2 regions of the Amycolatopsis sp. NPDC049252 genome follow, and region 1 is predicted to be linked to the other one. Evidence: riboswitches for the same ligand, from Rfam matches in the RefSeq annotation. Region 1 holds a riboswitch; the other holds the start of a gene.
What was found. A riboswitch is a leader RNA that binds a small molecule or an ion and turns the genes downstream of it on or off. The one in region 1 is predicted to bind S-adenosylhomocysteine.
Positions count from the first base shown of each region.

Region 1 (4,202 bases):
CGAGGGCCGTCAGGTGCGCTACGACCTCGCCGACGCCCACCTGGCCCGCGCGCTGCGCGAACTGGTCCAGGTGGTGCTGGCGGTCGAACCGGGGGACGACTGTGACGATGAGGACCGGGCCAATGAGGATCGGGCCGGTGAGGATCGGGCCACTGTGGACCGGACCGATGTGGACCGGACCGATGTGGACCGGCCGGTGACGGCGCGGTGACCGCGGCGGCGGGGGAGCCCGTGACGTGCGCCGACGGGTGCTGCGCCGCGGAAGGAACGGCGCCGGCCGCGGATCGCCGGGCGGTGCTGGTACGCCGCGTCCGGCTGCTGGTGGCGGCGACGATCACCTACAACGTCGTCGAAGCCGTGATCGCCCTGACCGCGGGGACCGCCGCCTCGTCGGGCGCGCTGATCGGCTTCGGGCTGGATTCGGTGATCGAAGTGGCCTCGGCCGTCGCCGTCGCGTGGCAGTTTTCGGGAAAAAATCACGAAGTGCGCGAACGGCGGGCGCTGAAAATGATCGCGCTGTCGTTTTTCGCATTGGCGATCTACGTCACGTTTGAAGCTGTACGGACGTTTTTCGCGGCGGCGGCGCCGGAAGGTTCGATCACCGGGGCCGTGCTCGCGGCGGTTTCGCTCGCCGTGATGCCCGCGCTTTCGGCGGCTCAGCGCCGCGCGGGGCGGGAACTGGGCTCGGCCAGCGCGGTCGCCGACTCACGGCAGACCCTGCTCTGCACGTACCTTTCGGCCGTGCTGCTGGCCGGGTTGCTGCTCAACACGCTGTTCGGCTGGTGGTGGGCCGATCCGGCCGTCGCGCTCGCGATCGCTTTCGTCGCAACGAGAGAAGGCCGAACGGCCTGGCGCGGTCAGCATTGCTGCTGACGCGCGCCAGGCCGACGGCGGGGGTCACGGGATCAGTACCAGTGCGCGCGGCCACCGATCTTGCGGCCGGTGCCGCCGAGGATGGCCAGCGCCACGCCGGCCACGGCCAGCACGATGCCGATGGTGTACAGCACCGGAATACCGACAATGAAGCCGATGACCAGCAGAATGACACCGAGAACGATCACTTGACACACTCCTTCGCACGAGACCCGGCCCGGCTCCGTGCCGTCCGGGCGGATGCGTTTCTTCTCGAGGGGAGGATGGCCACTTTCCCGGTGCCCCAAACTGCGGCAAATGGAGCAACTTCTCGATCAGTACCGATAGTGATCGAGCTTGTACGGTCCCTCGACGTCCACGCCGATGTACTCGGCCTGCGCCTTGGTCAGCTGCGTCAGCCGCACCCCGAGGGCGTCCAGGTGCAGGCGGGCGACCTTTTCGTCCAGGTGCTTGGGCAGCCGGTGCACGTCGGTCGAGTATTCGCCGGGCTTGGTGAACAGCTCGATCTGGGCGATCGCCTGGTTGGTGAACGAGTTCGACATCACGAACGACGGGTGCCCGGTCGCGTTGCCGAGGTTCATCAGGCGGCCCTCGGAGAGCACGATGATCGCGTGCCCGTCGGTGAACGTCCACTCGTGCACCTGCGGCTTGATCTCGTGTTTGACGACGCCGGGCAGCTTCGCCAGGCCCGCCATGTCGATCTCGTTGTCGAAGTGCCCGACGTTGGCGACGATCGCGTTGTGCTTCATCCGGGTCATCTGGGCCGCGGAGATGATGCCGAAGTTGCCGGTGGTCGTGATGAAGATGTCGGCGGTCTCGACGACGTCGTCCAGCTCGACCACGTCGAGCCCGTCCATCGCGGCCTGCAGCGCGCAGATCGGGTCGATCTCGGTGACGGAGACCCGGGCGCCCTGGCCGCGCAGCGCCTCGACCGCGCCCTTGCCGACGTCGCCGTAGCCGCAGACGAGGACGCGCTTGCCGCCGATCATCACGTCGGTGGCCCGGTTGAGCCCGTCCACCAGGGAGTGCCGGATGCCGTACTTGTTGTCGAACTTGGACTTCGTCACCGAGTCGTTGACGTTCATCGCGGGGAAGAGCAGCTCGCCGTCCTTGGCGAGCTTGTAGAGCCGCTTGACGCCGTTGGTGGTCTCCTCGGTGACGCCGCGGATCTCCTTGGCCATCCGGGTGAACCGGTCGCCGTCCCTGGCGAGGCTGGCGCGCAGCGTCTCCAGGACGATCCGGTACTCGTCGGCGTCCTCTTCGGACGGTTGCGGGACGGCGCCCGCCGCCTCGAACTCGACTCCCTTGTGGACGAGCAGGGTGGCGTCACCACCGTCGTCGAGGATCATGTTCGGCGCCTGGCCGCCGGCGAAGGCGAAGAGCTGGTCGGTGCACCACCAGTACTCCTCGAGCGTCTCGCCCTTCCACGCGAACACCGGCGTGCCGGACGGCGCCTCGACCGTGCCCTCCGGGCCGACCACGACGGCCGCGGCGGCCTCGTCCTGGGTGGAGAAGATGTTGCAGGACACCCAGCGCACCTCGGCGCCGAGGGCGACCAGGGTCTCGATCAGCACGGCGGTCTGCACGGTCATGTGCAGGGACCCGGCGACGCGGGCGCCCTTCAGCGGCTGCGCGGCGGCGTACTCGCGGCGGATCGCCATCAGGCCGGGCATCTCGTGCTCGGCCAGCCGCAGCTGGGTCCGGCCGGCCTCGGCGAGCGTGAGGTCGGCGACGGCGAAGTCGAGTCCGTTGCGGCTCTGCAGTTTTTCGCTCATTCTTTCGTTCACTCCGGAATTCGTTGTACGGTCGGAAAAGGGCAGCACGAAGCACGGCACGGCGAGTGCCGGGAAGAAGGGGGTGGTCAGGCTAGCCGCGGCCGCGCGAGGCCGGGTTTGCTTGCCAGGTATGCAAAAAAGGACACCTCCCGTGGTGGGAGGCGCCCTTGGGTCCGTGATCCCCGGCCCGAGCGTGGCGGAAGGAATTCCGTCGCAGCGCCTCTCGGACCGGAAACGCGCCGAAGGCCGGCGCACGCGGTTTCCGTCGTCCAGGATGGCAAAGCGGCCGGGAGCCTGTCAAGCGAGGACGCAGGCCAGGAGAAGGTCGTCGACGTACTCGCCGCCGAGCAGGAATTCGTCCTGGAGCACGCCTTCCACGGCGAAGCCGCAGCTCGCGTAGAGCCGGCGGGCGCCGGTGTTGTGACCGAGCACGCGCAGGGTCAGCTTGCGCGCCCCGCGGCGGCGGGCCTCGGCGATGGCCGCGTCGACGAGCTGCCGTCCGATGCCGAGCCGGCGCCGGTCCGGGTCGACCGCGAGCCCGCCGACGACCAGCACGTGCCGGTGGGCGGGGATGCCGAACCCCTCGTCCAGGCGGACGTAGCCGGCCACCACGCCGTCGTGCTCGGCGACGAGCACGTCTTCCGGCTCGGTGCCCTCGCCGAAGAACGGCGTGCCGGGCGCCGGAGGGGGTGCCGGGGAGGTGTCCGGGCCCCAGGTGCGTTCGTCGAGGCGCGCCAGCGCGCCGTCGTCGGCGGTGGTGGCCGTGCGGGTCTCGATCACCGGTTCAGCGCCGCCCACGCCTCTTCGACGACGGCGGCGAACCGCGCCGGGTCGTGCGCGTCCTGGGTGGTGGTGTTGCGCAGCTGGACGGTCAGCCCGCCGCCGCTGCGCTGGCAGTTCATGACGAAGGAGTTCTCGGGGTCGACGCGCTGGCCCTGCGGGGTGATTTCGTTGTGGATCAGGCACTGGACGGGGCCGATCCGCTTCAGCTCGGTCGAGGGCAGTGCCTGGCCGAGGGCGGCGGTGTCCTCGTACTGCGCGAGCAGCTCGGGCGAGTCCGCGCGGACCGCGGCCACCTGGAACCCGCCTTCGAGGCCCGGGTCGCTGTAGGACCGGAACACGGCCGCCGCGCCGCCGTAGGCCGCCGAGATCCGCGACGCGTTCTCGCTTTCGGCCTTGTCGGCGCGCTCGATCTGCGACTTCCCGAGGGAACCGCCCTTGGCGACCTTCGCGACCGCGGCCTGCGTGGTCTCGAACCCGCCGAGGGTGTCCGGCAGCTTCAGCGGCTCGGGGCTCGGCCCGCCGAGCAGGCCGAGCACCAGCCACGGCACGCCGACCAGGAACGCGCCCACGAGCACGCCGGCCAGGCCGACGGCGACCGGGCGCGTGGACAGCGGACGGCGTGGAGCCCGCTGCCGGGCGGGCGGCAGCTGCAGCGGCTGTTGCTGCGGCGACTGCGGGCCGGGCAGCGGCTGCATCGGCTGTGACCGGGGCTGCTGCTGGGCAGGCGGCGGCTGCTGTGGCTGGTGGTGCGGCGGCTGTTGCGGCGCGGGC
Region 1 is NZ_JBICSQ010000120.1:9,587-13,788, reverse strand. It holds gene ACGFMK_RS45850 (ArsR/SmtB family transcription factor) at 1-211, shown strand, start outside; gene ACGFMK_RS45845 (cation transporter) at 208-873, shown strand; gene ACGFMK_RS45840 (hypothetical protein) at 906-1,061, opposite strand; gene ahcY (adenosylhomocysteinase) at 1,188-2,648, opposite strand; S-adenosyl-L-homocysteine riboswitch at 2,801-2,879, opposite strand; gene ACGFMK_RS45830 (GNAT family N-acetyltransferase) at 2,946-3,446, opposite strand; gene ACGFMK_RS45825 (hypothetical protein) at 3,425-4,202, opposite strand, start outside.

Region 2 (4,202 bases), on a different contig from region 1:
GGCGGAATCCTGTTCGGATACGACCTCGGGGTGATCTCCGGGGTGCTCCCGTTCATCGGGAAAGCGTGGTCGCTGACCGCCTGGGACAAGGGTGTGATCACCGCCAGCCTGTCGGTCGGTGCCATCGTGGGCGCGCTGTTCTCCAGCCGCATCAACGAAGCCCTCGGCAGGCGGCGCACCATCATGGTCGCCGCGGCGATCGTCATCGTGGGCACGCTCGCGGCGACCTTCTCGCCGACGTTCGCGCTGCTGGTGATTTCGCGCCTGATCATCGGCCTCGGCATCGGGCTGTCGTCCTCGACCGTCCCGACCTACCTCTCCGAGCTGGCACCCGCGCGGCTGCGCGGTGCGATGGGGGCACTGAACCAGATCTTCATCGTGCTCGGCATCCTGATCGCGTTCCTGACCAGCTACTTCCTCGGCCCGCTTTCGGCCTGGCGCTGGATGTTCGCCGGCGCGATCGTGCCCGCGGCGATCCTGCTCGTCGGGCTCGCGTTCCTGCCCGAGACGCCGCGCTGGCTGGTCAAGAACGGTCAGGAGGACGAGGCCCGGCGGGTCCTGGCGAGCGCGCACGGCAACACCGTGAACCTCGACGAGGAGATCGCGACCATCCGCGGCGTCATCCAGATGGACACCGAGGACAAGCCGCGGTTCCGCGACCTGTTCTCCGGCTTCGTGCGCCCGATGATGATCGTCGCGGCCCTGCTCGCGGTCGGCCAGCAGTTCAGCGGGGTCAACGCGATCAACGCGTACTTCCCGACGATGCTGATCGGCCTCGGGTTCGCCACGCAGGCCGCGCTGCTGTCCGGCGTGCTGCTGGGCGTCACGAAGTTCCTGTTCACCGCGTGGGTCGTGTTCGTGGTGGACCGCTGGGGCCGCAAGCCGCTGCTGCTCATCGGCAACGTGATCATGGTGATCACGCTGGTGGCCGCCGGGCTCGTGGTGCTGAACGTCCACGACACCGGCACCCGCGGCATCCTGATGCTGGTGATGATGGTGCTGTACCTGGTCGGCTACGAGCTCGGCTGGGGCGCGGTCGTCTGGGTGATGATGGCCGAGGTGTTCCCGCTCAAGTACCGGGCGGCGGGCATGGGCGTCAGCAGCGTCATCCTCTGGGCCGCGACCGGCATCGTGAGCGCGGTGTTCCCGCTCATCTCCGCGGTGGGGTCGCTCGGCATCGGCGGTTCGATGTTCCTGTTCGCCGGCATCAACGTGGTGCTGTTCGGGCTCACCAAGTGGCTGGTCCCGGAGACGAAGGGCCGTTCGCTGGAGCAGATCGAGCTGGATCTGCGGGCCCGGCAGGGGGTCGCGGTCAAGAGCTGATCCCGGCGGTTCGAACGGCGGGGGTGCGGGAAGTCCGCACCCCCGCCGTTTTCCGTTCGCCGAGCTGGAGGTCAGGCGACGGGAGCCGTGGCCAGGCCGAGTTTTCCCGCCAGCCGGCCGATCCAGGCCGAGACCTCGTCGGCGGCACGGTCCGGCAGCCCGAAGATCACCTCGGTGACGCCGAGCGCGTCCAGGTGTGCCAGCCTCGCCGGGTCCGGGCGCTCGCCCAGCGCGCAGATGGCCGGTGCCCCGGAACGGCCCTCGTCGCGCCAGATCTCCTTCAGCAGTGCGACATGGCCGTCCAGGTCGGTGTCCGCGGGGGTGGTGATCCAGCCGTCCGCGTGGCGGGCGATCCAGCGGAACGTCTTCTCCGTCGGGCCCGCGCCGAGCAGGACCGGGATGTGCGCCTGGACCGGTTTCGGCCACGCCCAGCTCGGGCCGAACGAGACGAACTCCCCGTCGTAGGCGGCTTCTTCCTCCGTCCACAGTGCACTCATCGCCTCGAGGTACTCGCGCAGGGCCGTGCGGCGGCGGTGGCCGGGCACGCCGTGGTCGGTCAGCTCGTCGACGTTCCAGCCGAAGCCGGTGCCGAGCGTGACGCGCCCGCCCGACAGGTGGTCGAGGCTGGCGATCGTCTTGGCGAGCGTGATCGGGTCGCTCTCGACCGGCAGGGCCACCGCCGTCGAGAGGCGGATCCGCTCGGTGACCGCGGCGGCCGTCGCCAGCGCCACCCACGGGTCGAGCGTGCGGCTGTACCGGTCGTCGGGCAGGGACGCGTCCCCGGTGCGCGGGTGCGGCGACTCGCGTTTCACCGGGATGTGCGTGTGCTCGGGCACGTAGAAGGTGGCGAACCCCGCGGCCTCCGCGGCCTGCGCCGCGGCCGCCGGGGTGATGCCTCGGTCGCTGGTGAACAGCACGATTCCGTAGTCCACGCGACGGACTGTATTAGAACGTGTTTCAGTTTTCAAGCGACCGCCGCGGGGCCGGTGCCGGCGGCCGGGCTCGCTTTCGGTATACCTGTGTGCACAGTGCGTGACCACGCGGGTCGAGTGTCGGTCGAGGGCCGATGGACGCCGCCGCGGTAAGCAGGCTGGGAGCAGCGGGCCGCCGTTCGCCGGGTCACAGTGGGTGAGCCCGGGAATGCCGGTCGGAACGGGGTGGTGGCAAGGTGGAGCCGACGATCCAGATGATCCATTGTGGACGTTCACGCGTGGCGTCCCAGCCAGTGGACGGACCTTCGGGGCGGGATGGTGTGCCGGGCCGGGGTTCCAGTACCCTGGTTCGCAGGCCGAGAGGCGCTGCAACGGGCCACGGGGCCCGCCACGCTCGGCCGGTTGTGACCACCCAAGGGCGCCTCCCGACTGAGGGAGGCTGCCGGTGAACCCGATCACCCCGCAAGAATCCGAGGCCACCGCGCGTCTGCGCGAGCTGCTCAGCCAGCGGGTCGCGGTCCTCGACGGTGCCTGGGGCACCATGCTGCAGGGTGCCGGGCTCACCCCGGCCGACTACGTCGGCGACCGCTTCGGTGACCACACCCACGACGTCACCGGCGACCCCGACCTGCTCAACCTCACCCGCCCCGACGTCATCCTCGACGTGCACCGCCAGTACCTCGCGGCCGGCGCCGACATCACCACGACGAACACCTTCACCGCCACCAGCATCGGCCAGGCCGACTACGGCCTGCAGGGCCTGGTCCACGAGATGAACGTCCGCGGCGCGCAGCTGGCCCGCCAGGCCGCCGACGAGTTCGGCGGCAGGTTCGTCGCCGGGTCGATCGGCCCGCTGAACGTCACGCTCAGCCTGTCGCCGAAGGTCGACGACCCGGCGTACCGCGCCGTCACGTTCGAGCAGGTCAAGGCCGCGTACGCCGAGCAGATCGCCGGGCTCGTCGAGGGCGGCGTCGACCTGCTGATGATCGAGACGATCTTCGACACGCTCAACTGCAAGGCCGCGATCGCCGCCGCGCGCGACGTCGCGCCGGAGCTGCCGCTGTGGATCTCGGTCACCATCGTCGACCTGAGCGGGCGGACGCTCTCGGGCCAGACCGTCGAGGCGTTCTGGAGCTCGATCGAGCACGCGAAGCCGCTGGTCGTGGGGGTCAACTGCTCGCTGGGCGCCGAGGAGATGCGCCCGCACGTCGAGGAGCTGTCGCGGATCGCGGGCACCTACGTCGCCTGTCACCCGAACGCCGGGCTCCCGAACGCGTTCGGCGGGTACGACCAGACACCGGAGGAGACCGCCGGGCTGATCGGCGGCTTCGCCCGCGACGGCCTGGTCAACCTGGTCGGCGGCTGCTGCGGCACCAGCCCGGCGCACATCGAGCAGATCGCCGCCGCCGCGAAGGGCGTCACCCCGCGCGAGGTCCCTTTGCCGCGCACGCACACCCGGTTCAGCGGTCTCGAGCCGTTCGGCATCGGCGCCGACACCGGGTTCGTGATGATCGGCGAGCGCACCAACGTCACCGGCTCCAAGCGGTTCCGCCGGCTCATCGAGTCCGGCGACCACCAGGCCGCCGTCGACGTCGCGCTGGAGCAGGTCCGTGGCGGGGCGAACCTGCTCGACGTCAACATGGACGCCGACCTCCTCGACAGCGAGGAGGCGATGACGACGTTCCTCAACCTCATCGCCACCGAGCCCGAGGTCGCCCGGATCCCGGTGATGGTCGACAGCTCGAAGTGGACCGTGCTCGAAGCCGGCCTGCGCTGCCTCCAGGGCAAGGGCGTCGTCAACTCGATCAGCCTGAAGGAGGGCGAGGAGCCGTTCCTCGCCCAGGCCCGCACCATCCGCAACTACGGCGCCGGCGTCGTCGTGATGGCCTTCGACGAGCAGGGCCAGGCCGACACCGCCGACCGCAAGGTGGACATCTGCGGCCGCGC
Region 2 is NZ_JBICSQ010000085.1:7,653-11,854, forward strand. It holds gene ACGFMK_RS41805 (sugar porter family MFS transporter) at 1-1,323, shown strand, start outside; gene ACGFMK_RS41810 (TIGR03619 family F420-dependent LLM class oxidoreductase) at 1,395-2,255, opposite strand; S-adenosyl-L-homocysteine riboswitch at 2,608-2,686, shown strand; gene metH (methionine synthase) at 2,701-4,202, shown strand, end outside.
Region 2: linked by a shared signal. The riboswitch ahead of metH (methionine synthase) and the one ahead of ahcY (adenosylhomocysteinase) in region 1 are both predicted to bind S-adenosylhomocysteine.